Regions from separate parts of the Paenibacillus sp. SAF-068 genome, predicted to be linked through region 3. Evidence: predicted binding sites of a transcription regulator. Region 3 holds the regulator's gene; each other region holds the start of a gene.
The links. The regulator CtsR, encoded in region 3, represses protease genes until heat stress. The targets are predictions, from matches to a motif close to ATGGTCAATAAAGGTCAAACA.
Positions count from the first base shown of each region.

Region 1: the regulator CtsR is predicted to act here: its motif matches at 2,817-2,837, upstream of clpP (ATP-dependent Clp endopeptidase proteolytic subunit ClpP).
Region 2: the regulator CtsR is predicted to act here: its motif matches at 4,971-4,991, upstream of clpP (ATP-dependent Clp endopeptidase proteolytic subunit ClpP).

Region 1 covers NZ_JBQCJX010000004.1:284,871-292,556, forward strand. Annotated here, with positions in the region: gene ACTHPG_RS22520 (hypothetical protein) at 136-1,071, shown strand; gene tig (trigger factor) at 1,210-2,550, shown strand; gene clpP (ATP-dependent Clp endopeptidase proteolytic subunit ClpP) at 2,930-3,520, shown strand; gene clpX (ATP-dependent protease ATP-binding subunit ClpX) at 3,533-4,786, shown strand; gene ispG (flavodoxin-dependent (E)-4-hydroxy-3-methylbut-2-enyl-diphosphate synthase) at 4,907-6,004, shown strand; gene lonB (ATP-dependent protease LonB) at 6,172-7,686, shown strand, end outside.
Region 2 covers NZ_JBQCJX010000008.1:121,641-129,326, reverse strand. Annotated here, with positions in the region: gene ACTHPG_RS26305 (gluconeogenesis factor YvcK family protein) at 1-258, shown strand, start outside; gene whiA (DNA-binding protein WhiA) at 265-1,203, shown strand; gene ACTHPG_RS26295 (HPr family phosphocarrier protein) at 1,460-1,729, shown strand; gene ACTHPG_RS26290 (SIMPL domain-containing protein) at 1,885-2,637, shown strand; gene ACTHPG_RS26285 (stalk domain-containing protein) at 3,025-4,122, shown strand; gene clpP (ATP-dependent Clp endopeptidase proteolytic subunit ClpP) at 4,285-4,881, opposite strand; tRNA gene ACTHPG_RS26275 (tRNA-Arg) at 5,059-5,133, opposite strand; gene ACTHPG_RS26270 (sugar-binding transcriptional regulator) at 5,561-6,586, shown strand; gene gap (type I glyceraldehyde-3-phosphate dehydrogenase) at 6,692-7,686, shown strand, end outside.
Region 3 covers NZ_JBQCJX010000011.1:54,904-62,589, forward strand. Annotated here, with positions in the region: gene radA (DNA repair protein RadA) at 1-913, opposite strand, end outside; gene ACTHPG_RS27685 (ATP-dependent Clp protease ATP-binding subunit) at 1,174-3,636, opposite strand; gene ACTHPG_RS27690 (protein arginine kinase) at 3,822-4,892, opposite strand; gene ACTHPG_RS27695 (UvrB/UvrC motif-containing protein) at 4,921-5,445, opposite strand; gene ACTHPG_RS27700 (CtsR family transcriptional regulator) at 5,477-5,938, opposite strand; gene ACTHPG_RS27705 (GNAT family N-acetyltransferase) at 6,401-7,576, opposite strand.

The DNA of each region.
Region 1 (7,686 bases), on a different contig from region 3:
AACGTTTTTTTCATTATATTTAAGGTTATGTTAGAATATCAGGAGAAATCAAAAATAGATCGACATTCAATATAATATATACATCTATTTAGGTTAATTCCAACTGGAAATTCAGGATATAGAGGAGGTGCTCCCATTAAGGAATCCACGACCCCGGAAACCGAGCATAACAACAATATTGTGCTGTTTCCTAAGACGCTGGACTATTACCAGATTCAATTGACAGTTATGCTTGAAAATGAACGGTATGGTGAAGCGATGAAATTGCTTCACTTTTTGCTGCAATGTCAGGGACAGGAAGAGCGCCACTATGATGAATGGCGAGCTCTGCTCGAATGGCTTCAGGCTGCGTTCCCTCAATATGAAGAAACCTCGCCTGCCTTTCTTGAAGAACGAGAAGAGGAAGAAGAGATCAGTGAGGAAGACATGGCACGGCATCATGCCCGAATGAAGCTTCAACAGGATGATGGCTATGCAGACAAGATGCTTCGCACAGCCATGGAAGAGCCGCTGTCTGAACAGACGATGCTGGCTTTGGAGCAACTGGCCTATCTTGATCTGCCGAAGATTGACGAGGCACTTACGAGTTGGTTAAGAGATAAGTCGCTTCACCCTCTTCTTCAATTTCGGGTGCTGCAGACCTTGCGTCGGCGAGGTGTTCAAGGTATGATCCAGTTTACGAGAGGCGAAGAGCAGGTTGAAGTCGAAATCGATACCGTACCTCTTAGACCAGAGGAATTCCCGCTCCAAATTGTTCAGATTCTGGAACGAGTGGCAGATCAGACGGAGGTTCATGAACCTACGCTCTTTTATTTTGCCCAGGAACTGTGGATACAATATGTCATGGCGGTGTATGGAACCCGCGATTATGTATCGATGCTGGAAGAAAATGATTCCATGACAGATATATGGGCAGCAGCTCTACATATGACCGTTGCAGACAGTTTGGGTGGTTCGCATGATGAGGAGAATACACGCTCAATGTATGCTGTGACAGGCGCGATGCGCTTTCGTCTGGAGCAGGCTTATCGTTCCATGAAACAGTTTGTATCAGCCGGTTTGGACGGTTAATCGAGGTCGGAAACGTTTTCCTTAAACTGTATCAAGGGATTCCCCTTGAAAAAGAATCTAATCTTGTTTATACTAAAATGGTTATTTTGTACGTGATTGCCTACGTGAACATGTGAATTTTGGAGGGGAAAGTATACAATGAAAGCAACTTGGGAAAAGATAGAGAAGAACCTTGGGGTTCTTGAGGTTGAAGTGGATGCGGATCGTGTAACTGCAGCACTCGACAAAGCTTTTAATAAAGTGGTTAAACAAGCAAACGTACCTGGATTCCGTAAAGGTAAAGTACCACGTTCCATCTTCGAAGCACGTTTTGGTGTTGAGAGCCTTTATCAAGAAGCAATCGACATTTTGCTTCCTGAAGCTTATACAGAAGCAATCGACCAAACGGATATCTTCCCGGTTGATCGTCCTGACGTAGATGTTGAACAATTCGCTAAAGGACAAACATTCAAGTTCAAAGCGAAAGTAACTGTGAAACCTGAAGTTACTCTGGGTGAGTACAAAGGAATCGAAGTTGCTGTAGCAAAAGGTGAAGTAACGGATGCAGAAGTGACTGAAGAACTTGAGCGTCTTCAACAACGTCACGCTGAACTCGTTGTAATCGACGAAGGTTCCGCTGCTAACGGTGACGTTGCAGTAATCGACTTCGACGGTTCCGTTGATGGTGTACCTTTCGAAGGTGGACAAGCTGAGCGTTATTCCCTGGAACTGGGTTCCAACACATTCATTCCTGGATTTGAAGAGCAAGTTGTGGGTCTGTCCACAGGTGACTTCAAAGACGTTGAAGTGACTTTCCCAGAGAGCTACCATGCAGCAGAACTTGCTGGCAAACAAGCGGTATTCAAAGTGAAAATTCACGAAATCAAACGCAAACAGCTTCCTGCATTGGATGATGAGTTTGCTAAAGATGTTAGCGAATTCGACACACTTGAAGAGTACAAAGCTGACCTGAAAACACAATTGGAATCCCGTAAAGCTGACGAAGCCAAAGCTGCACAGGAAAATGCAGTTGTAGAAAAAGTGGCTGAGAACGCTGAAGTGGACATTCCGGCTGCAATGGTTGACAGCGAAGTACAAAACATGATGCGTGATTTCGACAACCGTCTGCGTAACCAAGGTATGAACCTTGAAATGTTCCTGAGCTTCTCTGGCCAGACTCAAGCTGACCTGAGAGGACAAATGCAAGAAGATGCTTCCAAACGTGTTCGCAACAACCTGGTGCTTGAAGCTGTAGGTAAAGCGGAAAACATTGAAGTATCTGACGAAGAAGTGAATCAAGAACTCGAGAAAATGGCTGAATCTTACAAGCGTCCTGCTGAAGAGATCCGTGGCATCCTCGAAGGTAATGGTTCCCTGGACAGCCTTCGCGATGAAGTAAAACTGCGTAAAACAATTGACGTTCTTGTTGAGAACAGCACAGTTGTTGAACCAGTTGAAGCTCCAGCTGAAGAGGTTGTTGCAGAAGCTGACGAAAAATAAGACAAGCTGTAATCAACTTGTCAGTTGAATAAACGATAAGGCACGTGAACTATTGCGTGCCTTATTTTTAAATTATGACATCCATTTTATAGAAACTGAAGTAATTATATGGATGAATACTAATTTTATTGATCGGTGTACACTTTTTACATACCTATGTACTTCATGCAAATAAAAAACGGCAAGACGGCATAGGATGGCTTCAATTTGCACATACATAGAAAACATGGTTAAATATGATCAGGCTAAAAAAGTAAACAAACGGTTGTCTGACCTCTCTTGTGAAAAATGACATTGTCACAGGAAAGTGTTAGAATGAATTTGGGTTTGCTTTACAGGTGGCCTATGTCTAATTACATGTAGAAAAGAGGTTGGTCTCATGAGTCTGGTGCCAATGGTTATAGAACAAACCAATCGAGGCGAACGGTCTTACGATATATATTCACGTTTGCTGAAAGATCGCATTATCTTTCTAACCAGTGCGATTGATGACGATGTAGCCAATCTTGTCATAGCACAGCTTTTGTTTTTGGCAGCCGACGATCCTGAGAAGGATATCAGCTTGTACATTAACTCACCTGGTGGTTCTGTCACCGCAGGGATGGGTATATACGATACGATGCAGTTTATCAAGCCGGATGTATCTACCATTTGCGTAGGGATGGCAGCAAGCATGGGCTCGTTATTGCTAACAGCCGGTGCACCTGGCAAAAGATATGCGCTGACAAACAGCGAAGTAATGATTCATCAGCCGCTTGGCGGTATTCAAGGACAGGCTGCGGATATTAAGATACACGCAGAATGGATTATTAAAACACGTCAGAAACTGAATCAAATATACGTCGATCGTACGGGTCAGCCTCTTGAGAAAATTGAGCGGGATACAGACCGTGACTTCTTCATGAGCGCTGAAGAAGCTAAGACGTACGGCATTATTGACCAGGTGCTCAGTAGACCGATCAATTCCTAAAGGGGTGGTTTCATGTTTAAATTTAACGATGAAAAAGGGCAATTGAAATGCTCTTTTTGCGGTAAATCTCAGGAGCAGGTACGCAAGTTGGTCGCTGGACCAGGCGTGTACATTTGTGATGAATGTATCGAACTTTGCACTGAAATCGTTGAGGAAGAACTCGGTCATGATGAAGAAATAGACCTGAAAGATATTCCGAAACCAAAAGAAATTCGTAATATTCTGGATCAATATGTTATTGGACAGGAACAAGCGAAAAAATCATTGTCTGTTGCGGTGTATAATCATTACAAACGGATTAACACACAAAGCAAGATTGAAGACGTTGAATTGTCAAAGAGTAACATTTTGCTGTTAGGACCAACAGGTTCTGGTAAAACGTTGCTTGCGCAAACGATGGCAAAAATTCTGAATGTTCCTTTTGCGATTGCAGATGCTACTTCATTAACAGAAGCGGGTTATGTGGGTGAGGATGTAGAGAACATCCTGCTTAAGCTGATTCAAGCTGCTGATTATGATGTGGAAAAAGCAGAGCGTGGCATTATTTATATCGATGAGATTGATAAAGTAGCACGTAAATCCGAAAACCCATCCATTACTCGTGATGTATCGGGCGAAGGTGTGCAACAGGCTCTCTTGAAGATTCTTGAAGGAACTGTGGCTTCTGTACCACCACAAGGTGGCCGTAAGCATCCTCATCAAGAATTCATTCAGATCGATACAACGAACATCCTGTTCATTTGCGGCGGTGCCTTTGATGGTCTGGAGCAAATGATCAAACGCCGGATCGGTAAAAAAGTCATTGGCTTCAATACCGTTTCTGAGCAAAAAGACCTGAAACCAGGTGAATATCTGGGTATGGTATTGCCGGAAGATTTGCTGAAATTTGGTCTGATTCCGGAGTTTGTAGGCCGTCTGCCAGTCATCTCCACTTTGGAGCCGCTGGATGAAGATACATTGGTACGGATTCTTTCCGAACCGAAAAACGCGCTTACGAAACAGTACCAAAAACTGCTTGAGCTGGATAATGTGAACCTGGTATTTGAACCAGCTGCATTGCTCGCGATTGCCAAAGAAGCGATCAAACGTAACACGGGTGCACGTGGATTGCGTGCCATCATTGAAGGTATCATGCTTGAAATCATGTATGAAGTGCCTTCACGTGAAGATGTTACGAACTGTGTCATTACTGAAGAAGTGGTTGAGAAAAGAGTCGTGCCTGAACTAAGCCAATCGAAGGACGATAAGCAGGAAGAAAGCGCCTAATAAAGGTCTGAATCCCGTTGAACTCTGAATTATAGACTTGTCAGTTCTCCACTCTGGCAGAAGGCGAATTCATGTCTCTGTCAGGGTGGAGCTTTGACGTTGTGGGGAGAGAAATCACTCATGTATTTAAGACAGGATACACGTCCCGTAAAAGTGGGAAACGTAACGATCGGTGGCAGTAACGAAGTTATTATCCAAAGTATGTGTACAACCAAAACGGCAGACGTTGAAGCAACGGTAGCAGAGATTTTGCGACTGGAAGAAGCCGGCTGTCAAGTGGTACGTGTCACGGTGAATAATGAGGAAGCTGCTGCAGCCATCAAGGAAATCAAGAAACGCATTAATATACCGCTCGTAGCGGACATTCATTTTAACTATAAGCTGGCTTTGCTTGCGATTGAGAATGGTATTGATAAAGTACGGATTAATCCAGGCAACATCGGTAAACGTTCCAAAGTGGAAGAAGTTGTGAAAGCATGTAAAGAGCGTGGTATTCCAATTCGGATCGGGGTAAATGCGGGGTCTTTGGAAAACCATCTTCTTGAGAAGTATGGGTATCCTACGGCCGATGCTATGGTAGAAAGTGCATTGTATCACATTGGTATTCTGGAAGAGCTTGATTTTCACGATATCATCGTGTCACTCAAAGCATCGGATGTGCCGATGGCCATTGAGGCATATACCAAAGCAGCTCAGATCATACCGTATCCGTTGCATCTCGGAATCACTGAAGCAGGTACACTGTTCTCGGGTACGATTAAAAGCTCAGCAGGTATGGGAGCCTTGTTGTCCATGGGCATTGGTTCTACGATGCGGATATCACTGAGTGCAGACCCGGTAGAAGAAATCAAGGTTGCTCGTGATCTGCTCAAAACATTTGGACTAATTACAAATGCAGCCACATTGATCTCTTGCCCAACCTGTGGACGTTTGGATATCGATCTGTTCTCCATTGCCAACGAAGTGGAAGAGTATATCTCCAAACTGAAGGTGCCCATTAAAGTATCCGTGTTGGGTTGTGCAGTGAATGGTCCAGGTGAGGCAAAAGAAGCGGATATCGGGATTGCCGGTGCTCGTGGAGAAGGTCTCTTGTTCCGTCACGGCAAGATGATCCGTAAAGTGCCTGAAGAGATTATGGTTGAGGAATTGAAAAAAGAGATCGATAAAATCGTCGAAGCCTATGAAGAGACAGGTGTCATTCCTGGTCGTTCGCACTGATTGATTCATATCTGGTTACAACAAAAGCCCGCCAGCGATGGCGGGCTTTTGATATTCTCGCATACAAATTCCGCATCGCCCGTTTACGTCTCGCTGAAAAGGCTATACTACCAAGTATTAGCACGATCTCATGTGAGAATAGCGACAAAATAGGAGGATGTGAAGACATGGAATTTGGTATGGTCATCATGTTGATTCAGTTATTTTTTGGAGTGGTGATTGGTTTATATTTCTGGAACCTGCTGCGTGGCCAGAAAACGAACCGCAGTGCCGTTGAGCGAGAATCTCGCAAGGAACTGGAGAAGTTGCGCAAGCTGCGTTCAATCTCACTCACCAAGCCGTTGTCGGAGAAGACGCGTCCCGCGACCATTAACGATATTGTTGGACAAAAAGACGGGCTTCGTGCCCTTAAAGCTGCATTATGCAGTGCGAATCCGCAACATGTTATCATTTATGGTCCTCCCGGAGTCGGGAAGACAGCTGCCGCAAGGGTTGTGCTGGAAGAAGCGAAGAAGAATCCATCTTCTCCTTTCAAACCGGACGCCAAATTCACCGAGCTGGATGCAACAACAGCCCGTTTTGATGAACGTGGTATTGCGGATCCTCTAATCGGTTCGGTTCATGATCCGATATATCAGGGAGCAGGAGCCATGGGCGTTGCAGGTATTCCCCAACCGAAACCGGGGGCTGTGACGAAAGCGCACGGAGGCATGCTTTTTATTGATGAAATTGGTGAATTGCATTCCATCCAGATGAATAAGTTGTTGAAAGTGTTGGAGGATCGCAAGGTGTTTTTGGAGAGTGCGTACTATAACTCGGAAGACACGCATACTCCTGCTTATATCCACGATATTTTTCAAAATGGTTTGCCAGCCGACTTCCGCCTTGTTGGAGCAACGACACGTTCACCGCATGAACTGCCACCAGCTTTGCGTTCGCGCTGCATGGAAGTTTATTTCCGCCCTTTGTTGCCTGAGGAGATTGGACAAATTGCAGAAGATGCAGTTCAGAAAATAGGGTTCAGTCCATGTCCGGATGCCGTTGATGTGGTTAAGCGATATGCAACCAATGGGCGTGAAGCCGTCAATATCATCCAGCTTGCTGCTGGACTTGCGTTGACAGAGAAGCGTGAGACGCTTCAGGCGTCCGATGTGGAGTGGGTGGCTGGTAGTAGCCAGATTCAGCCCCGGCCTGACCGAAAGGTCCCCTCACAGCCGCAGGTGGGGTTTGTGAACGGCTTGGCGGTATATGGACCGAATATGGGAACCATTTTGGAAATTGAAGTGTCTGCTGTTCCTGCCCTTAAGGATCAAGGCCGAATCAACATTACAGGCGTTGTGGATGAAGAAGAGATTGGAGGCGGTTCGCGTACACTCCGGCGAAAAAGTATGGCTAAAGGCTCGGTTGAAAATGTGTTAACCGTATTAAAAGCCATGGGTATTCGTCCGAATGATTATGATTTACACGTGAATTTCCCAGGTGGGACACCTATTGATGGACCATCCGCCGGGATTGCCATGGCGACGGCCATTACATCAGCCATTCAGGGACGCCCTGTGGATCATGAGACAGCGATGACTGGCGAGATCAGTATTCATGGTCGGGTAAAGCCTATTGGTGGGGTGCTGGCCAAGGTGGAGGCTGCTTTTCAGGCGGGAGCAAAGACGGTTATTATTCCTGCG
Region 2 (7,686 bases), on a different contig from region 3:
GTACACGAGCATATAGGTCATCAGCTTTTCGACTATGTTATTGTTAATAATGGTGATATTCCGCTGCAAGTGCAGAATAAGTATGCGGAAAAAGGAGCAAAACCAGTTGTACTGGATATGAATGTACTTGAAAGTGCCGGCTATCAGGTGGTTGCAGATACCCTTGTTCTGTTCAAGACCTATCTGCGTCATGATGCCGACAAGTTAAGTCATCACATCTACCAACTGGTACAAAATTGGATGTTACGGAAGAGGTGAAGTCCCATGTCGTTTGCAGCACAGACCAAAAAAGAGTTAACCATGATTGAGAGCGAACCGTGCTGCGAAAAGGCGGAACTTTCAGCCCTCATCCGTATGCTTGGTGCAGTGCAGTTATCGAATAAAAAAGTGATCTTGGATATTTCGACGGAGAATGCCGCCATTGCAAGACGGGCATACTCTCTGCTTAAAAAGCATTTTCAAGTGCATACGGAATTACTGGTTCGCAAAAAAATGCGGCTGAAAAAGAACAATGTATATATTGTTCGTATTCCAACCATGGTACAGGAGATTCTCAATAATCTTCACATTGTATCCGAAGGTTTTTTGTTTACGCCAGGCATTAATACCGAGCTTTTTCAGCAGAACTGTTGTAAACGGGCCTATCTTCGCGGTGCATTTCTCGCCGGCGGATCGGTTAATAATCCGGAAGGTTCTTCGTACCATCTGGAGATTGCGTCCATGTATGAGGAGCACTGTCAGGCACTGGTTGATCTGGCCAATGAATTTCATCTGAATGCCCGGTGTATAGAACGGAAAAAAGGATTCATCCTATACATTAAGGAAGGCGAGAAAATCATTGAGCTGCTCAGCATCATTGGTGCTCATCAGGCCTTGTTCAAGTTTGAAGATGTACGGATTATGCGGGATATGCGTAACTCCGTTAACCGGATTGTCAATTGTGAGACTGCCAACCTGAATAAGACCATCGGAGCGGCGGTAAGGCAAATCGATAATATCCGTTTATTGCAAAAGGAAGTTGGTCTGGAATCACTGCCTGAGAAACTGCGCGAGGTGGCAGAGGTTCGACTGGCTCATCCGGATATCAATCTGAAGGAAGTGGGCGAACTCCTTAAAGGTACAGTTAGCAAGTCGGGAGTGAACCATCGTCTTCGTAAAATTGATGAGCTGGCTGAGAAAGTGCGTACAGAACGTTATGGTTAAGACGGAGTAGGGTAAATTAACAAGATCGGCTGCTTCTGCTGAACACAGAAAAGGTCGGGAAATTCAGTGTTAAGGATCTGGGAGACTTACTTAGGTCATTGAGATCGCTCTGTAATAGATGAAATAGGGCAAGATAATGTCTTTCAAAGACCCCTGAGTTTTTTCTTCTAGTGTCCTGCACGGGTTAATGGTATAATGTTGTATAAATATAATTGTGTATTTAATGTCCAGATTTCATAATAGGGGGTAAGTTTCCATGACAAAGCACCCGGTAGTTGTCCGTTTGAAAACGGGTCTCCATGCCAGACCTGCGGCACTGTTCGTTCAAGAAGCGAATAAGTACTCGTCTGAAGTGTTCGTCGAGAAGGACGACAAAAAAGTTAATGCAAAAAGTATCATGGGGATCATGAGCCTTGCGATTAGCACAGGTACGGAAATCCAGATTAGTGCAGAAGGCGCGGATGCCGAACAGGCTGTAAACGCTTTAGTTAGTCTGGTAAGCAAGGAAGAACTCGAAAACCAATAAGATATGATATCCAATGAAGAAGTCCCGAAAGGGGCTTTTTTGCGTTATTGAAGTTTTTGCTATCCGTCAAGTGCAACATTATGGAATTTGTCCCGTCTGTTAAAGTATCAAATCGATTAAAGTTTGAGATGTTAACACATAAGGAGGCTATCGTGATGGGTAAACAATGGATGAAACCGTTTGGTGCGGTGCTGGTGGCAAGTACGTTGCTTGTTGGAGGAACAGCATGGGTTGCACCAGGTAACTATGCTTACGCTGCAGAGGTTCAGGGAGTACAACAGAATGTGATCAATGTTGTAGGTAAAGGTGAGATTCAGGTGAAGCCTGATATTGCTTATCTGTCCATTGGTGTGAACAGCACTGCAGAGACAGCTGCATCTGCTCAAAAAGCGAATGCTGCCAAAGTTCAAAAGGTATCCAACTTGCTGAAGAATACGTGGAAGATCAGTGCAGACGACATTCAAACCAGTCAGTTCTCTGTACAACCCAACTATACGTATAGCGAAAAAGACGGACAACAAATTAAAGGATACACAGCGCATCATACGCTGACAGTCACATATCGTCAGATGGACAAGATCGGCGAATTGCTCGATGCTGCTTCAGGGGCGGGTGCCAACAATATTGAAAACGTGCGCTTTACTGTAGAGAATCCGGAAAGTTATGAGTCCCAAGTGATTGAGAAAGCTGTTGCGAATGCCGATGTAAAAGCTGGAGCCATCGCAAAAGCAGTTAAACGTCAACTCGGTGCTGTTCTTTCCGTGAGCCAAGGTGATGCAAATGTACCTGTGTTCTATGCAAGTGAATCTTTGATGTCCAAAGCAGCAGATACAGCAGGTGGCACTGAGATTGAAACGGGTCAAGTTAAAGTAAGCACAATCCTGAATATTACGTATGAAATGAAATAATCAAAATTGAACTAGATTGTAAGCTCAATTAACTTTTTTACAGCGTCATTTGAAGGGGAACAACGAAATAATGACAAAGACTTTGTCCTGTGGACAGAGTCTTTTTTGTTGGAAAAGCAAGCTTTGATGAAGTTGGTCATGAAGGCATCTTTATGATTCTAAATGAAATGCTGTATATTGGTATCTTTTTTGTATAGTTGTTCGTGACAAAAAGGTCATATCCCATTATATTTTCCGCCTGATATTCATCAACATTGTAACTCGAGCTGTAAACCTTTCCGAAAACGGGTTAATTATAATAGAGAGGTGAGCGTATGAGATATGCGATCAGGTCAGGACTACATACGCAATGATACCTAATTGTGAATTCAGAGAGGAGTTTTATATATGACATCATGGAAAAAATGGACAAGTGCGTTACTTGCAGCAGGAATTATTGTGGGGAGCGGTGCAGTGTGGCAGGATAGTTCGGTACAAGCGGCTTCTGTATCCTCAAAAGTGACAACCCCGACGGAGGTAACGCTGAAATCCGGTGGGAAAACACTGACTCAAAAAGGACTTCTGCAAGGTGGCTCAACTTGGGTATCTCTTACGGCAGTTAAAGATGTCGCAGGCGGAACGCTGAAATATGATGCGAAGACCAAATCGTATACGGTAACAGCAGCCAACAATGCGATGACCGTTAGCCTGATGGATGGACAGCCAAACGTCTATATTAACGGGTATTACCCTCAGGTGGAAGCGAAATTGATTCAGGGTCGATTGTACATCCCATTCTCGGCGATGAGAGATTATTTGGGTGTACAGGGGAATTGGGATGGTAAAACCAAAACGTTGACACTTAGCAAGGTGAAACAAAATAGCGTGAAAGTTAAAGCAGCAACTGTTAATGTCACTGTGAAAAATGCTGAAGTAGATGTGAAATATCCGCAAGTGAGCGGTCTGGCTAGCAAAGAGGCTGAAGCGGCGATTAACAAAGTGTTGAAAGGTGAAGTGGACACTGCTGTTGCTGCTTTCAAAAAACAAACGTCTGAATTCGGCGGAGCAACTGCAAATCGTCCATATGCTTTTGAAACTTCTTATGTCGTGACATACAATGAGAACGGCGTGCTGGGACTCATTACACAACGATATGAGGATTATGCTGGCGCTCACGGGATGACTACCCGGACGGGTCACACCTTTGCGTTGGATACAGGCAAGGAACTTACGTTAGACGATGTGCTGCAAAATAATAAATCCATGCGTGAGACGTTGGGTAAAAAAGTGGGCGAGCAACTGAAAGCCCGCGGTGGATACCTCGATGGATATAAAGGGTTAAATAAAGATCAGGATTTCTATGTGACGCCAACGGGTGTAGTTGTGTTCTTCCAGTTGTATGAATATACGGCGTACGCAGAGGGATTCCCTGAAATGCCATTCACGTACAAAGAGATTCTCCCTAAAGGAACAGCACCTTTCAGTGATGTAACTGGAACCAAATAACGAATTATTATTGTGCACTCTTCAGTTATCTTTCTTATAAAATGAAAGAAGAAGCCCTCATCATTGATGATGAGGGCTTCTTCTCGTTAGACAACACAATGAGGTGTTGTTAATTACGTCAGTGTTGATATGTTAAAGCGTAGACCATGGTCCATATAACAATTAGATGCCTTGGGAACCTACATTTTCAATAACTTTATCAATGATACCGTAATCGGCAGCTTCAGCAGCACTCATGAAGTAGTCACGATCTGTATCTTTCTCAATCCGCTCCAGCGGTTGACCTGAACGCTCAGAGATGATGCGGTTCAAGGTATCACGCATTTTCAGGATGCGGCGAGCACGAATTTCGATGTCTGAAGCTTGACCTTGAGCACCACCAAGCGGTTGGTGAATCATGATTTCACTGTTAGGCAACGCAAAACGTTTCCCTTTAGCACCGGCATTAAGCAAGAATGCACCCATGGAAGCGGCCATACCTACACAGATGGTAGATACATCCGGTTTGATGAATTGCATTGTATCGTAAATGGCCATACCGGCTGTAATTGATCCGCCTGGGCTGTTGATGTATAAGTGAATGTCTTTCTCCGGATCTTCCGCAGCCAGGAACAACATCTGTGCCATAATTGCATTAGCCACAACATCATTAACATCGCTACCAAGGAAAATAATACGATCCTTCAGCAATCTGGAATAGATGTCATAGGCCCGCTCACCCCGGTTGCTCTGTTCAACGACCATAGGAATAAAACTCACGTGAAAAACCTCCTCGGAAATGTAAATGTTATTGGTGTTTATACTTAAACTGTTACCGTATTACCCACATAATAAACAATTCCAAACAAAAAGTCAAAGAAAGTCAAACTAACTTGCAAAAAAAAGAAACCTTTCCGGTTTCATTGGTTAAAAGGGTTATGAGCTGTTAAATAAAAGTGGCGCGCCCGCCAAGAATCGAACTTGGATCTCAGGCTTCGGAGGCCTACGTCATATCCATTGGACCACGGGCGCACAATATGTGACAGCAATAATGATTATAGCTCATGAGGTATTTATTTGCAAGCAGTTCATTAGGTGTATTGGTTTGGATCGAGCTAAAAATGATCATGATGAAGAAGAGTGGATAAACAATGCATTTAAGTAAATGCTATTAGAGGTTTTGGACATGCCTTAAGAAATGTGATTTTGGGCGATATGTAGATGGAATTCATTCGTTTCTTCTATATATGGTATGCGTGAGCTAGTCCTTGATCATAGAAGACCAGGATTGTGAAAATAGGCGCGTACAAACGCTGAATGCGAGTCGAAATAACACGTTGAAACACTTGCATGTCACGTCAGTTTTAGGTAGAATAGACGTGGGACTTAAAAAGTTAACCCGGGACGTTTTAGGGCCACGAAAGAGAGCTTGGAACGAGAACTTGCGGGAGTGGAAAGCATGCGAACGATTTTAGAAGTACAAAAGCAGCTTCTGCCTGATCTCATGGATATCTTGAAAAAGAGGTATACGATTCTGCAACAGATCATGTTATCGGACGTGATCGGACGGAGAACGTTAGCTAATTCCATGCAGATGACCGAGCGGGTTCTGAGGGCTGAGACCGATCTGTTAAAGGCTCAGGGACTTATTGAAATTGACAGTGCAGGAATGAAGATCAGCGAGGCAGGGTATGATTTGCTGCAGCAGTTAGAGCCCGTAGCCAAAGAGTTGTTCGGATTATCCGAGCTGGAAGAGCGCATCAAGCAAGCCTACGGTCTGCAAAAGGTAGTTGTGGTTCCTGGTGATTCGGACGTTTCTCCATTTGCCAAAAGGGAACTGGGCAGAGCCGGAGCGAAGGCTCTCGGCAATATCATGAGTGACAACGACGTTGTCGCCGTTACTGGCGGATCAACAACGGCCGAAGTCGCAGAGCAACTGACTCCGCCAACATCGCTTAAAGGTGTCTGGTTCGTACCGGCACGCGGTGGACTTGGAGAAAGCCTTGAAATTCAGGCAAATACGATTGCATCCACAATGGCAAAACGGGTAGGAGCGCAATACAAACTCCTGCATGTACCGGATTTGCTAAGTGATCATGCCTATGAATCATTAATCCAGGACCCCAGTGTTCAGGAGATTCTGCAGCTGATTCGGCAATCGCGCATCGTTATTCATGGCATTGGTGATGCCGTAGAGATGGCGACAAGGCGTAAACTTGCGACGGAGATCATAGATGAACTTCAAGAGCAAGGAGCCGTATCTGAATCTTTCGGTTATTACTTTAACGATCAGGGTAAGGTGGTACATACCATGCTTACACTGGGTATGCGACTTCAGGATATTGAACGAACCGATGTCGTGATTGGAATTGCAGGTGGCAAAAGCAAAGCTGCTGCTATACATTCCGTGTTACGATTTGGTCAGGAAGATATTCTGATTATTGATGAGGCTGCTGCCGAAGTCATTGTTGCTGAAATGGAATAGGGTTTACTATGTAATACAACTATTGTTGTCTTGACGGACTTTACCGTCTGTCTTGAATATATAAGTTTCATAAAAAATTAATCAAAACTTGGGAGGAACTTACTCATGATTAAAGTAGGTATTAACGGTTTTGGACGTATTGGACGCTTGGCATTCCGCCGTATTCAAAATGTAGAGGGCATTGAAGTAGTAGCAATCAACGACTTGACTGACGCTAAAATGCTGGCTCATTTGCTCAAATATGATACAACTCAAGGTCGCTTCGATGGCGATGTTGAAGTACACGATGGCTTCTTCAAAGTGAACGGCAAAGAAGTTAAAGTATTGGCTAACCGTAACCCGGAAGAACTTCCTTGGGGCGACCTGGGCGTAGATATCGTTCTGGAATGTACTGGTTTCTTCACAACAAAAGAAGCAGCTGAGAAACACTTGAAAGGTGGAGCTAAGAAAGTTGTTATCTCCGCACCAGCTACTGGCGACATGAAAACCATCGTTTACAATGTAAACCATGAAATCCTCGACGGTACTGAAACTGTAATCTCCGGCGCATCTTGCACAACGAACTGCCTGGCACCTATGGCAAAAACATTGCAAGACAAATTCGGAATCGTTCAAGGTTTGATGACTACAATTCACGCTTACACTGGCGACCAAAACACATTGGATGCTCCACACCCTAAAGGTGACTTCCGTCGTGCTCGCGCAGCAGCTGAAAACATCATCCCTAACACAACTGGTGCTGCTAAAGCAATCGGTCTGGTAATTCCAGAACTGCAAGGCAAATTGGATGGTGCAGCTCAACGTGTACCAGTAGCTACTGGATCCCTGACTGAGCTCGTAACTGTTCTGGGTAAAAAAGTTACTGCTGAAGAAGTTAACGCAGTAATGAAAGAAGCTTCCGATCCACAAACTTTCGGATACACTGAAGACGAAATCGTATCTTCCGACATCCAAGGTATCACTTTCGGTTCCCTGTTTGATGCAACTCAAACTAAAGTTCTGACTGTTGGCGACCAACAATTGGTTAAAACTGTAGCTTGGTATGACAATGAAATGTCCTACACTGCACAATTGGTTCGCACTTTGGAGCACTTTGCAAA
Region 3 (7,686 bases):
GAGGTCGTGTGCCCTCCATGCTGGCAACTACCGTAGAACCTGCTACACCCAGTGGCCGTTCCGACAGAAAGAGTTCGGACGGGTTGCCCACCTCACGAAGTCCATCCTCGCCCATTTCAAAAATGCCAATCTCATTGGTGGAACCAAAACGGTTCTTCACCGCACGCAGTAAGCGATACGTATGATGCCGTTCTCCTTCAAAATAAAGCACGCAATCCACCATATGTTCCAACATACGTGGACCGGCAATGGCACCTTCTTTGGTAACATGCCCCACAAGAACCGTTGCAATGCCTCTCCCTTTGGCAATCCGCATGAACCTTGATGTACATTCCCTTACCTGCGCTACACTACCAGGCGCACTGGTAACTTCGGGAAGATATACGGTCTGAATGGAGTCGATGACAAGAAAATGCGGCTGGATCTGATCCACCGCTTCCTCTACACGTTCCATATTGGTTTCACACAGCACATACAACTCGGCAGAGAGCGCCCCGAGACGATCTGCCCGCAATTTGGTTTGCTTGACGGATTCCTCTCCCGATACATATAACACCCGCAAACCCGAATGCGTCAACGCATGAGAAGTCTGCAACATCAACGTTGATTTACCGATACCAGGATCTCCGCCCACCAGAACGAGGGAACCTGGAACGATTCCGCCACCCAATACCCGGTTCAACTCTCCGATTCCAGTCTGTACACGCGGTTCCTGACCGCTATCTATATCTATGATAGGAAGCGGTTTATCTTTACTGTCATACAGGGGAGAATTTCTCCCTTGTGTTTTGACAACCGTCTCTGTCTCTTCCACCATCGAATTCCATGACTGACAACCCGGACACTTACCGTACCACTTGGGGGCTTCATAGCCGCATTCCGTACATTGAAACTTGGTTTTAACTTTGGCCACTTCAGCACTCCTATAATTTAATTTTATAACAGCATTTTGCATTATTCGACGAATTTTGCCTAAAATCCCTGACGTGCAGGGTTACTAAAAGTTTACCATTGTTTGAGATTTTTCGTAAAGGATTATCGCAAACTTTACACATGTTCAAGCCATAATCATGTCCGTCTTCTGTCCAAAATGCAAATAATCCTCCCCGGCCGAAGCCGAGAAGGATTAAGAATCAATATAAGCTGGAGGTTAGCTCCAAAGCTTGATATATATTATTTGGTTTCGATTTCCTCGTTAGAAGGAACTACCACGTCTTTTTTCGTTACAGACAGTGCGCCGTTCTCTTCGTCAATGAGTAATGAATCCCCTTTGGTTACGTTGCCTGTAAGCAACTCTTCAGACAATTTGTCCTCGATATGCTTCTGGATTGCCCGACGAAGCGGACGCGCACCGTAAGCTGGATCGAAGCCGGCTTTGGCAAGGAATTCCTTGGCATTGTCGGTAAGTTCGAAGTCAACTTCATATTCACGCAGCCGTTTGCGAAGCTCCTCACTCATGAGCGTAACAATCTCTGCAATGTGTTTCTGTTCCAGAGAGTGGAATACGATAATTTCATCAATCCGGTTAAGGAACTCTGGACGGAAGGATTTCTTCAGCTCATCCATGACTTTACCCTTCATGTTGTCATAATCCGCACCTGCATCCACAACTGCTGTGAAGCCAAGTGTGGAGTTACGTTTGATCGCTTCGGCACCCACGTTGGATGTCAGGATAATCAGCGTATTCCGGAAGTCAACAACGCGACCTTTGGAATCCGTCAGACGACCATCCTCAAGCACTTGCAGCAAGATATTAAATACTTCTGGATGTGCTTTCTCGATTTCATCGAGCAGGACAACGGAATATGGTTTGCGACGAACTTTCTCTGTCAGCTGGCCACCTTCTTCGTATCCAACATATCCTGGAGGCGCTCCGACGAGTCGGGAAGTCGAATGCTTCTCACCATACTCGGACATATCGATCCGGATGACTGCATTTTCATCGCCAAACATCGCTTCAGCCAGAGCACGAGCAAGTTCTGTTTTACCTACCCCTGTAGGACCGAGGAAAATAAATGAACCCATCGGACGTTTTGGATCTTTCAACCCAGCACGTGCACGACGAACCGCACGACTGACAGACTTCACAGCCTCATCCTGGCCGATAACACGTTCATGCAGAATGGATTCCAGATTCATCAGACGCTGTGTCTCTTCTTCTTTCAGCTTGTTCACCGGAATTCCTGTCCAGTTGGCTACCACTTGTGCGATATCCTCAGGTGTTACTTCGGAATCCGTGCGGCCTTGTTTTTCTTTCCATTGGTTCTTCGTTACATCCAGCTCTTCACGGATTTTTTGTTCCGTATCGCGCAGAGCAGCTGCTTTTTCGAACTCTTGGCTTTGAACCGCTGCGTCTTTTTCCTTGCGGATATCTTCCAGACGGCTCTCCAGCTGTTTCAGGTTTGGTGGGATCGTGTAAGAGTTCAATCTTACTTTGGAACCCGCCTCGTCAATCAGGTCAATCGCTTTGTCAGGCAGGAAACGGTCTGTGATGTAACGATCAGACAGTTTAACCGCCTGTACAATCGCTTCGTCCGTAATTTTCACGCGGTGATGCGCCTCGTAACGGTCACGCAAGCCGTGCAAAATTTGAATTGCTTCTTCCGGAGAAGGCTGATCTACAGTAATCGGTTGGAAACGACGCTCAAGCGCTGCATCCTTCTCGATGTATTTGCGATATTCATCCAGTGTTGTCGCACCGATACATTGCAATTCTCCACGGGCCAGAGCCGGTTTCAAAATGTTAGAAGCATCGATGGCACCTTCAGCTCCGCCTGCGCCAATCAATGTATGCAATTCGTCAATAAACAGGACAATGTTACCTGCTTGGCGAATCTCATCCATAATTTTTTTCAGACGATCTTCGAACTCACCACGATATTTGGTTCCAGCAACGACTGAACCCATATCCAGAGTCATTACACGTTTGTCGCGCAATGTTTCCGGAATTTCATTGGCAATGATTTTTTGTGCAAGGCCTTCAGCGATCGCTGTTTTACCTACACCTGGCTCACCGATTAATACCGGGTTGTTCTTGGTACGACGGCTGAGCACCTGGATGACACGTTCAATTTCTTTGCTACGTCCAATGACTGGGTCAAGGTTATTCTCTCTTGCGTAAGCCGTGAGGTCACGTGCCAGACTGTCCAGGGTTGGTGTGCTGACATTGGCAGGTGTCCCATTATGGCTGGATACAGCTTCACTGCTGCCAAGCAACTGTAATACTTGTTGACGTGCTTTGTTCAGGCTGATACCCAGGTTATTGAGCACACGTGCTGCAACACCCTCGCCTTCACGAATCAATCCGAGCAGGATATGTTCTGTGCCTACATAGGTATGACCCAATTTGCGAGCTTCATCCATAGACAATTCAATTACTTTTTTCGCACGTGGCGTATATGCAATGTTGGTAGGTTGCTCTTGGCCACGGCCAATCAGCGTTTCTACTTCATCCTGAATTTTTTCCAATCCGAGTCCCAGGCCGATCAGTGCTTTGGCTGCGATGCCTTCGCCTTCACGAATGAGGCCGAGCAAAATATGCTCAGTACCGATGTTATTATGACCGAGACGGACAGCTTCTTCCTGCGCGAGTGCGAGCACCTTTTGGGCCCGTTCCGTAAATCTTCCAAACATCATATCTCCTGCACCTCCATGGTTTTGGATAAAACGAGGGTCATGTTATAAACTAACCGTCGTATTCTTCATATCATTTTTGTTTGCAGCCGTGCTGCGAATAAAATCATTCGGCATTCGTACATGCCTAGTTATATAAACGCCGCAATGCGGCATGAAACCATAATTCAATACAATATCAGGCTGAGCTAGGACTGCTTCGCTGCATTGATCGTATCACGAATCAACTGGGCTCGATAGATGTCACGCTCATCAGTGCGCATATCTTCCCCGAATGTTTTCTGCAAAAATCCCGGCTGTGTCATCACATTCAACTCATTCATTACCGTGATAGACAATCCATCCAACAAGCCGAGATCCACGCCAAGGCGTACATCCGATAATCGCTGTGCAGCTTCCTTTGAATCCACAATAGCTGCATGAGACAATATGCCGTAAGAACGCATTACACGATCCGTGATTCGAAGTCTGGAATCCGTAATTAACCGTTCTCTGGCTGTACGCTCATGACCAATCATCTGTAACACAACACCATGCAGGTTCTCGATGACTTCCTGTTCGGTCTGTCCCAATGTAATCTGGTTCGAGATCTGGAACAGGTTCCCCATCGCCTCGCTGCCTTCACCGTATATCCCTCTTACAGTCAGTCCCACTTGGGAAACTGCGGTTAAAATACGGCCAATCTGCTGTGTCATCACCAGGGCAGGCAAGTGCATCATGACAGATGCTCTGACACCTGTACCTACATTGGTAGGACAGCTGGTTAAGTAACCTCTGCGATCATCAAAAGCATAATCCACGTGCGCTTCAAAAGCATCATCTATTGCAGAAGCTTTCTCCCAGGCTTCTTTCACCTGGAACCCCGGATAGAGGCACTGGATACGAAGATGATCCTCTTCATTAATCATAATACTAACAGACTCATCCTCACTGAGAATAACCGCACCATTCCTGGATTCATTCGCAAGACTTGGACTGATAAGATGTTTCTCCACCAGCACCCGTTTGTCGAGTTCGTCAATATCGATTAGATCCAACGTGTGGAAATCCCCAAAGGCATGAACGTCATCGTATTGAAGTACTTCGCTCAGCTTATTCAGCACCTCTTCCGATTGCTCATTGGAAGCCAGCATCGGAAACGGAACATGCTGAAGGTTGCGCGCAATCCGTACACGGCTACTAATGACAATTTCGGAATCAGCCGCATCACTTCGCATCCAGTCGCTGAGCGCCTTCTCTGTAAAGCGCAGATTAGGCATTACGCATTCCTCCTACTCATGACAAACTTTACTCCTGAGCTATTCCTTTTTCAAGTTCTCTAATCTGGTCACGAATCTGAGCCGCCTCTTCAAATTCCTCTTGGGTGATGCTTTCCTGGAGCTCACGCTTCAGATCAGCGATTTGCCGTTTCACCTTGATGCGACCACCAGCTCGTGCAGGCACTTTGCCTACATGGGACGTACTCCCATGAACCCGCTTGAACAACGGGTCCAGACGGCTGTCAAAATATTTATAACATGAACTGCAGCCGAATCGGCCTATTTTGCTGAATTGTGAATACGTCATACCGCACTCTTCACACTGAAGTGCTTTTGCAGGTGGTGTTCCTGCCGACCCACTTTTGCCAGCTGGATCAAAATCAAGCAACCCTGACAACAAGTTGTGAATGGAAAACCCGCCTGCTGTTCCAGGGATCATTTCCCCTTTTTCACGGGCACAAGACTCACAAATATGGAATTCCGTCTTCTCCCCATTTACGATCTTCGTAAAATGAAGTGTCGCCGGACGTTTATTGCATTCTTGGCACAGCATATTGATGTACCTCCTTTGACCCCGATAGTTTTCATTTACCGAGCAAAGATATTAACATCGCCTTCAACATTCTGGCACGAATTTGATCCCGGTAAGGAAGTTTGACCATTATAACCTCTCTAGATACAGCAGCTCGCATCAACCCGGCTTCACGTTTGCTCAAGAAACGCGCTTCTTCCAATTGATAGATCAGACCTTCAGCAGCTGTCTGCCCGATCTCATCACCAATACTATGGTGCAAATGATTATGCAGAGCTGATTGGGCCGGTAATTCAATGCGCTGTATGCGAACATAACCACCACCGCCACGTTTACTCTCAACTAGGTATCCCTTCTCAAGGGTAAAACGTGTGCTGATGACATAATTGATCTGGGAAGGTACACATGAGAATTGATCTGCCAGATCATTACGCTGAATTTCAACCATTCCTTCGGGACTTTCATGCAAAATACTCTTCAGATATCGTTCGATAATATCAGAGATATTACGCATCCAATCATCCTCCACTGTCTGAAACGTTAAGTCAATAAGGACCCACACGCCCCCACAGAGTACACCTTCTCTACCCATTTAACCAATCAAGCAAACAGCGAATCTTTGCTTCCACAGGTGTCGTCAGGAGAGTGAAGGAAGCACGAAGGTCCTTTAATATTCCCTTAATCCACTAATGAAATGACCCCGCATATTGGCGATCATGCATCAGATTGTTGAAAGAAAGCTACTTAAGTATTAAACCTTTAGTTGACTTTGACTTTCTTTGACTTTATATACATTATAGCATATTTTGTGGGTTTGCCAAGTGGGGTCACTATTCATTTTTTACGATTTTACACGAAATATTCCCCAGACACAAAAAAACCTCTCCAAAATTGCTGGAGAAGTCCATTTGTCTTTCGATCACGCCGTATTTCTATTCAAGATAATTAACTTAAATGGAGTAGTGGGGAAGAATAATCAGAAGAAATCGAGTAAATAGGTTTCCCTTTTGGGAATTGCTTGTTCCAAAGCCTGGATTACTGTATTCGGTCCGTGAACTCTTCCGATTTGTGCCATTTCCGTTGGTCTGCGATATCCCATCAGCATCGCAGTGAGAGCTTGAATATCTACCTTAATGGTCTGATCATCTGTAATTGGCTCCGAAGTTTTCCATATGGACGCCGTTCCGTTCATCGCCACATTTAATTGCCATACTCCTTCATTCCACGGAGCGTGGGTATCCTCTACCTCTAGAACGATCTGCACCGGTGAGTCTTGGCTTGCAAATGGATACTGGGATATAAACTGCTCCACACTAACGATGCGTGCCATAAAGTAAGGTACAATCTCCTGCTGAATGCGTGGGTTATCCAATTGGAAGGCAAGCGTATCACTGGCAGGCGCCTGCAACGTAACTTCCTGTATCATGGAATCATGGTTAGCAATAAACGTCCACAGACCTTGCCTAGCCTCTTCGTTCAGATGGATGATCTCTTTAATGGTAAACTTATTTTCCTTAACTTCATATAAAAGATAACCTTGTGCTGCACCAGCTTCGTCGTAATATACAGCCTTTTGGCTGGATCCATTCACAAGAACGGAGTTCTCCCATCTCGCATCATCCCGGACCAAGGTTCCGTTATAGCGCTCAGCGTAAGCACTGTATACTTCCTTTAGTATGCTCAGGTCCGGATCGCCGCGCCGGATCGTGCCAGGTGTCGCTTTTTTCGAAGGCAAATGAGCTGTAGGCACTTTATATCGTTTAAATTCAACATACGTCTCCCATCCGTACTTCCGATAGAAACCAAAAGAGAACGGATGTAAGAACGATATGCTTTGTTTGTTACGATTCATTTCTTCCAACGCATGCTTCAGCAGACCCGCTACCCAGCCTTTACGTCTATACTCTGGCCAGGTGGCTACACCCGCAATACCGCCCATCTCGAACGATCTACCATGAATATAGGTTTGAAAAGGAATAATGTGAAGTTTAGCTCCTAGCTGCCCGTCCTCATATACACCCCATATATCCTGTGACGAAAATTGACTCCGTCGATTTTCCTTTTGTTCATCGCTCATTACTACTTGAAAAGCATATTCAGAGAGTGCCATCGCCGGTTCAAAATCATCTACCGTCAATTTTTGAATTTCCATGTTGTCCCTACACCCCATTCGCTAGAGTTATTATCAATCCAGGTCATGGCCTGATATCTGATATATGTACCCCTTAGAGTGTGTCAGAGGATTCCCACAAAGTCAAATAA